Regions from separate parts of the Mucilaginibacter sp. 21P genome, predicted to be linked through region 1. Evidence: riboswitches for the same ligand, from Rfam matches in the RefSeq annotation. Region 1 holds a riboswitch; the other holds the start of a gene.

Region 1 (4,217 bases):
TAAGCTTACTGGAACCGGTAAAATTGCCAGAAAAAACGCATACAAAAGCCACATCTTAACCAAGATGTCGACAAAACGTAAGCGTGCCCTTGGTCAGACAAGTTTAGTATCTGATGCTGACATGGGTAACGTAAAACGCATGCTTTGTATCGGCAAGTAATTAATTAATTTTTAACCAGGTATTAGAGTCAAAAGCTTCCCCACCACAGGAACACTCACTACCAAAAAGAAAACAAAATGCCACGTTCAGTTAACGCAGTAGCGTCGAGAAGACGCAGGAAAAGAATCATGAACCTCGCCAAAGGTTATTGGGGTTCACGCAGTAAAGTTTACACTGTTGCTAAAAACACAGTTGAAAAAGGTTTACAATACGCTTACCGCGACCGTAAAACCAAAAAACGCGAATTCAGAGCTCTTTGGATTCAACGTATCAACGCCGGTGCCCGTCAGCACGGTATCTCTTACTCTCAGTTAATGGGTAAGTTAGCCGCTAAAGAAATTGGTTTAAACCGCAAGGTATTAGCTGATTTAGCGATGAACAATCCGGATGCTTTCAAAGCAATTGTTGACGCTGTAAAGTAATTTTAGCACAACGCATAAGAAAGCCCCTGCCAAACGGCAGGGGCTTTTCTGTTTATAGCGTTTACAATCCTACGCTTGGCGCACCGTTGCCCGGCTTACCATCCAGATCATCAAAATGAGACTGATGTTTGTCAGAATTTGTGTATTCTGGCTCATCTGTAATTGTCTCTTCAATAATGATGGCTACGGGTTGATCATATCCTTGCTCAGGATAACTTTGATCTGATGCTATGCCGCCATCTATATCCATGTATTGTTTAAAGTTACGGATATCATTATCAACCAGGTTTTTAAATACCGGGTTTAAAATGTGGGCAATACTGCCACCAAAGCCACCGGCTGGTGGGCGGTAAGATATTACTACATCTATCAGTGTACCATCGCCATCCGGGCTGTCCTGAAAGGTAACCTTCCCTGCATTATCTATCATGGAATCGGGTAAGGAGCTCCAACCGATGCTGTAACCCGGCTCATCCTTAACAATTTCTGCATCCCAGCTTACGTGTGCCGAACCAATTGGCAGCTTAAGCACCCAATGTGATCTGGTTTCGCTGATGATATCTACGCTCTCCAAATGCTTCATAAACAATGGTAGGTTATCCAGCTTGCGCCAAAAATCATATACTTCCTGGCGTGGCTTATTCACCATATAAGATGAGCGTATGTTAATATTAACCGGCTCAAGTGAGTTACGGCCCATTGCAGAGTATAGGTCGCAATGGCCGGTAACACCCCGGTTAAGTAAATAACCGCCTGCACCTAATTTTATAATACTGCTAAACGGACTTTTGAATATTCCTTTAAGGCCGCTTAGGGCAAGTTTGGCACCTGCTGCTATAGATAACGTACGCTCGGCCTGGGAGAGATTGATGCTTTCAGATCGACGCTCGATATCGGCCGTTGTTTCTCTCCATCTATTTGGTGCTGTTAATGTTGTCATAATGTTTCTGTTATAGATTTATAACCATCATAACCATGCCAAATTTTGCTTTATTATCAAATATTTTAACCAGCTTGATTTTAAGAATTTGGGTTTAGATGTCAAATCACTACATTTGCCACGCTTTAGGTGTTAATGCTGCAAATGCGGTATTAAATTAAAAGGGAATACGGTGTAAATCCGTAACTGTCCCGCAGCTGTAAGCTCCGTTAACCAATGTCCAAGTTATTGTCACTGTTTGCCAGCCGGCGAATGGGAAGGCAGGATGGAGGGGAGCAAGTCAGAATACCTGCCTTAGCGTAATATTATTCATGGCTTTCGCGGATTGAAGCATGGAAGCGATTTTCCGGTAATTTATATTGCTGGGTTTTCTCATCTATATCCTACGCTGCCATGATCGTTAGTTATGAAAGGCAGCAAATTTCACCGGAGTGTTTTTTTAAAGGCTATACTTGTACCAGTATTTACGCTGCCTGCAATAATAGTTTTTGGGCAGACAGATACCAGCCGTACGCTTCATGAAGTTTCTGTTAACGCAAACAAGGCACTTGTAGTACCATCAATAACGCCGGTTCAGCAGATCAACAGCCAGGATTTTATAAAATCAGGTTCGTTCAACGTAGCAGATGCCGTTAGGACTTTAAGCGGGGTTAACATAAAAGATTACGGCGGGATAGGCGGGATAAAAACAATATCAGTACGAGGATTAGGCGCAGGACACACCGCAGTGTTTTACGACGGCCTGCAACTCAACGATGCCGAGACCGGACAAATAGATCTGAGCAAACTCAGCCTGATCAATATACGCTCTATAACATTTTATAACGGCCAGCCTGATAACTTGTTACAACCAGCAAGGGCGTTTGCCGCAGCAAGTGTGCTGAGTTTGCAAACTGTACCTGCCCAATTAGGTAAAGAGAAGGCTTATGAAATAACAGCAGGTGTAAAGGGCGGCAGTTTTGGTCTTTTTAATCCTTATGTTCTCTATCAACAAAGATTAAGCAAGCGTTGGACAGCAGTTGTGACCAACAACTACATCAACGCAAACGGACGTTATAAATTTGACACGCCGAATGATGGCAGCGATACCCTTTCAACGAGGCATAACAGCCAGGTAAGATCACTACAAACAGACGCAGCATTGTACTGGAATAAAAATGATAGCAGCCTGTTTAGTGTACATGCTAATTTTTATAACGCCAAACGAGGCTTGCCTGGTGCCGTGGTATTCTACACCGAGTCGCCCGGAGAAAAGCTGGATAATGATGATATATTCCTGCAAGCTTCTTACAAACACATCTGGAAGAACAGTTTGCAATTATTGTTAAACAGCAAGGTTTCGCAATTAAAGGCCCGCTATCTCGATTCGCCTTACTTTAATACGCAGGGTTATATTCTACAGCATTACAAACAGCGCGAAGCTTACCAGTCGGCAGCACTATCTTACAACCTAACCAACAATTGGGCTGTATATTACGCTGTTGATGGTTCTTACACCAAAGTAGATGCTGATGTCTACAAGTATGCCTACCCATCTCGGTTCACGCTACTAAACGCGTTGGCAAGTAAGTTAAAGTTTAACAGGTGGGAACTTGCCGGTAATTTACTGCACACTTACATTAACGAAAAGGTTGAAAGAGGCAAGGCCCTCCAGCAATCGCCGGTGTTATCGCCAACGCTTATATTAGGGGTTCAACCCTTTGCTTCTAAAGAGCTTAAGCTTCGGGCCTTTTACAAAAACATCTTTAGGGCACCAACGCTTGATGAGCTTTACTATTTTGCCTTTGTCGATCGCGTTATCAAACCGGAGTTTGTAAATCAGTACGACCTGGGAGCTACTTACAACAAAGATCTGAATGGGCTGCTTAGCTACGTTTTTCTTAGTACAGACGTTTATTACAACAACGTGCGCGACAAGATCATCGGCATACCCAGTGCTAACCCGGCTGTTTTTTCTTTTAGCAACATTGGCAGAGTGGATGTTAAAGGGCTGGATTTTGGTTTAAAGACTTCCACACGAAATTTTGGCAGCTGGAGTTTATCATTAACAGCAAATTATACTTATCAGCAAGCGCTTGATGTTACCGACCCTGCATTAAGTACTTATCTGCAGCAAATAGCTTATACCCCCAAACATACGCTGGCATTAAATACCGGCATAAATTTCAAAAAGCTGGGTATTTACTACAATCAGATAATCTCATCTAAAAGGAATTACAACGGCGATAATGATCCGGAACATGATGTGCCTGGATATGCCGTTGGTGACGCTTCAATACTTTATAATACGAGCTTTGAGTATTTGCCTTTGCGGCTTTCTGTAGAGGCAAACAACATCTTTGATAAATATTACGCGATCATCCAGAGCTATCCCATGCCTGGTCGCTCGTATCGTTTAACCATGCAAATAACAATTTAAATATATCAACATGAACAAACTTCAAATTAAAGGTTTAATCGCAATAGCAGCACTCGCCTCGGTGTTCTCATCGTGCCGTAAGGATAGGATAACGCCAGATCCTGTAGATCCGGTTGCACCGGCAAACGGCATTTATATATTGAACGAAGGGAATTTTAGCCGTAACAATAGCTCCCTTAGCTTTTTTAGCATCGCATCGCAAACTACAACGCCCGACATTTTTAAAACTGTTAATGGTCGTGGTTTGGGTGATACGGGTAACGATGCCAAAATTTA
Region 2 (4,217 bases), 120 kb from region 1:
TGTTTAGCGCTACTTCGCCTGGCGGTCGTTTTTATCATCCATTTGTTGCGGAACATTTTAATTATATACAAGGGCTTAGAAACATCCTCATTATACCAAGCACCTGGATCATCAAGGCTTTCGGATTTATAGCATATCACAACGCTACAGAATTAATGATTATTGATGGCCCTATACTGATGGTAAATTACGATTGCCTTGGGCTTGGCGTAATGAGTTTCCTGATTGCTTTCTGCGTTGCATTCCCTGCAGAATGGAAAGCTAAGGGTAAGTTATTAATATTTACAGTGCTTACGGTTTACGTTTTGAACGTGTTTAGAATAAGCGGATTAGCATTGTTACTCAAAGTTTATCCAAACCAACAGCAGTACTTTACCTACCACCACGAGATCTTTAATATCACCATTTACATAGTGATATTTTTAATATTATACTTTTGGATAAGGAGGCATACAATTGTATTAACTTCCACTACAATTTAAATGGAGGTATTACCTCGGCCTGAGTTGTTTGGTCCATGTGTAAATGTAGCAGCCGGCGCAAATCCCCGCAAAAGACTCAAGACTTGCAAAAACCACCAGCAAACCGGCGATAATTTGTGACTGCGGCTTAAAGCCGAACATCAACCCCACAAACAAAAGTCCTGATATTACAGTACCCATCAAGGCTGCAAAACGCTTTGGCCCGCGGTCAACAAACCGGCTCTTGAGCTTAAGGGAAGTCGCAATGCTCCCGGCCAAAATATTAAGTGGACTGTACTTGCCATAGTTAAGGCTTCGGAGCAAAAAGTCGAGAAATAATACACCCGCTACTACCGGGTTTGCTGTAAAAATGATTGCTATGGCAAAGGCAACAACAAAGAAAGCTATCAGTCTAACCCGTGTTTCATCTATCCTTACCCCATCAATGGGGCACTCTAACTTTTGCATATTATAGATTTATGTTGTGCGTATTTTTGTTTTCGCACATTACAAATGTACTATGCGTACTGCCAATACTTTTAACAGAACCTAATTTATTAAAAACAAAATCCTGATAGTGCTTCATGTCTCGCGCATAAACCTTAAGTAGAAAATCATAATCGCCTGATATATTATAGCACTCAACTACTTCCTTAAGTTGCATAACGTCTTTCACAAAATCGCTGCCTATAGCCTTGTCGTGTTGCTTTAATTTGATGTTGCAAAATATCATCAGGCCATAATTTAACTTCTCGGCATCAAGCACGGCAATATATTTTTTAATATAACCAGACGCTTCCAATCGTTTTAAACGCTCAAAAACCGGCGAAGGTGAAAGGTTCACTTTGGCCGCAAGGTCTTTTGTTGCTATGTTGGAGTCCTGTCCAAGGTGTTTTAACAACTGTATATCAATATCGTCTAATGGTTCATTTGAAGAATATTTCACGGCTAACGTTAGCTAAATAATTTATTTAAAGATTATTTTACTGACAAATCTAAAATTTTTATTCTTTAACACTTATTTAATTACATTTTTCAGTAATTAAAACCTTGTATTTAGCTTTACACCGTTTTGTTTAATCAATTCATAGTTCTTTATTAACCGATAATGGTTTCCGGCAAACGCCGGGATTAAAAGGGAACCGTGTGTAAATCACGGGCTGTCGCGCAACTGTAAGTAACCAAAAAGTTTTTACCAATTGATGCTCACTGACTGCTATTGCTGTTGGGAAGGGCGGTAAAGATGTTACAAGCCAGGATACCTGCCTCTACCGGATAGACAAATGCTTTCGCGGAATAAGGCAAAAAGGTCTTCGCATAATATTACCTCGGTAAACTCCCGTTATCGATAAGTGTTTTGCCTGCCCTATCCTGCCGTTTTGCGTTATAAAGCTTTGTCTGCAGCATTTATTTTTTCATCATTAACTTATTGAAAATGCTTACGCAAAATTTAGGCTATCCGCGTATTGGTAGTCATCGTCAACTAAAAAAAGCCTGCGAAAACTATTGGGCCGGCAAGATCACCCTTAAGGAATTGCACCAGTTGGGGCGCAGCATCCGAGAAGAAAATTGGAATACCCAACTACAGGCAGGAATAGACCTGATACCCTGCAACGACTTTAGCTATTACGACCAGGTTTTAGATATGAGCCTTTTGCTCGGCAATATCCCCGAGCGATATGCCCCTGTTCTCTCGCAGATCAAAGGAAACACGGAGACAGACCTGTATTTCGCCATGGCACGTGGTTATCAGCAAAACGGCCTGGATATTACCGCTATGGAAATGACCAAATGGCTTGATACAAACTATCATTACATTGTACCGGAATATAAGGCAAAGCAAAAGTTCGGCATCTTCTCTGAAAAGATATTTGGAGAGTTTGCCGAGGCCAGGCACTTGCTTGGCAACAAAGCCAAACCTGTACTATTAGGTCCTGTAAGCTATTTATTTGTTGGTAAAGAAAAGCAGGAAGGTTTCGATCGTATAGATCTGATGAAGGACCTTGTAACTGTTTACGTGGAAATTATAAACCGACTTAAACAACAGGGTGCTACCTGGATACAATTGGACGAACCGATATTATCGCTTGATCTTTCCGATAAAGAAAAAGATGCCTTAAACTTCGCCTACCGATACATTGCTAACCGTGTAAGCGACGTAAAAATAATGGTGGCAACTTACTTTGAGGGCTTGCTGGAGAATACTCATTTGGCCGTGAACCTGCCTATTGCTGCTCTCCACATTGACCTCGTGCGTGCTCCTGAACAGCTGGAAGATGTACTTGAAGCTATCCCAGCCGGACTTCAGTTATCATTAGGGTTAGTAGATGGCCGCAACGTTTGGAAGAACGACTATGAACGCTCATTAAGCTTCATAAAAAATGCCATTGAAAAGATAGGAGACGACAGGTTGATCATAGCCCCTTCTTGCTCTCTTTTGCACAGCCCGGTTGATCTTGAGCTGGAAACTGCCTTAGATCCAGAAGCCAAAAGCTGGATGGCCTTTGCAAAGCAAAAATTAGACGAGGTACGTGAATTGAAACTGATAACCAAAGGTAATACTGAACTTTTAGTGGCAAATACTGAGGCCATAAAAAGCCGCCGTAACTCGAACAGGGTGAACAACCCTAAAGTGGCAGAACGCGTTGCAGCTATAACAAACGTAGACATTGACAGAGCGAGCGACTTTGTGACCAGGCAGCACATACAACGACAACGTTTTGCTTTGCCTACCCTACCTACAACAACAATCGGCTCATTCCCACAAACAGATGATATCAGGCAATTACGTGCCCGTTTTAAGAAAGCCGAAATAACCGAAGATGAGTATGAACAGGCACTTAAACAAGCAACCATTGACGTGATACGCTGGCAGGAAGAAGTTGGATTAGATGTGCTGGTGCATGGCGAGTTTGAGCGTAACGACATGGTAGAATACTTTGGTGAGCAGTTGGATGGTTTCCTGTTTACAAAAAATGGCTGGGTACAAAGCTATGGCAGCCGCTGCGTTAAGCCGCCAGTAATTTATGGTGATGTTAGTCGCCCTGCAGATATGACCGTTAAATGGATAACATTTGCAGCCCAGCAAACTAAAAAATTAATGAAGGGAATGCTTACAGGGCCTGTCACGATATTACAATGGTCTTTCGTTAGGGATGATCAGGAACGCGAGACCACCGCCTACCAGATCGCTTTGGCTATCCACGATGAAGTTCTGGCTTTGGAGAAAGCAGGCATTGGCATTATACAAATCGATGAGGCCGCCATACGCGAAGGTTTGCCCTTGCGTAAAGCAAAGCATCGGCATTATCTTAACTGGGCAGTAAAAGCCTTTAAGATAACAGCCAGTGGTGTTAAGGATGAAACGCAGATACACACCCATATGTGCTACAGCGAGTTTAACAACATTATCGAACATATCGCCCAAATGGATGCAGATGTGATCACCATTGAAACATCGCGCTCGCAAATGGAATTACTGCAAGCCTTTGCCAGTTTTGATTATCCGAATGAGATTGGCCCCGGTATATACGATATACATTCGCCGCGCGTGCCTACTGCCGAAGAAATGGTAGCGTTGCTTACCAAAGCTGCGGAACTTTTGCCTCCGAAAAACCTTTGGGTAAACCCAGACTGTGGACTTAAAACCCGCAAATGGCCCGAAACCAAAGCCGCGATCGCAAATATGGTTGCAGCTGCTCGCGAGGCACGGTTGAAAATAAGTACCGAGATCACCGCTTAAATCAAAAGCAAATA

What was found. A riboswitch is a leader RNA that binds a small molecule or an ion and turns the genes downstream of it on or off. The one in region 1 is predicted to bind cobalamin.
Region 2: it holds a riboswitch for cobalamin, as region 1 does, so the genes downstream of both, metE (5-methyltetrahydropteroyltriglutamate--homocysteine S-methyltransferase) here and INP83_RS15075 (TonB-dependent siderophore receptor) in region 1, are expected to answer to the same signal.

What each region holds. Positions count from the first base shown of each region.
Region 1 is NZ_CP063061.1:3,374,291-3,378,507, forward strand. It holds gene rpmI (50S ribosomal protein L35) at 1-160, shown strand, start outside; gene rplT (50S ribosomal protein L20) at 238-582, shown strand; gene INP83_RS15070 (SRPBCC family protein) at 644-1,522, opposite strand; cobalamin riboswitch at 1,633-1,834, shown strand; gene INP83_RS15075 (TonB-dependent siderophore receptor) at 1,929-3,941, shown strand; gene INP83_RS15080 (DUF5074 domain-containing protein) at 3,952-4,217, shown strand, end outside.
Region 2 is NZ_CP063061.1:3,251,994-3,256,210, reverse strand. It holds gene xrtY (exosortase Y) at 1-482, shown strand, start outside; gene INP83_RS14500 (DUF4395 domain-containing protein) at 492-929, opposite strand; gene INP83_RS14495 (Lrp/AsnC family transcriptional regulator) at 931-1,407, opposite strand; cobalamin riboswitch at 1,554-1,746, shown strand; gene metE (5-methyltetrahydropteroyltriglutamate--homocysteine S-methyltransferase) at 1,897-4,203, shown strand.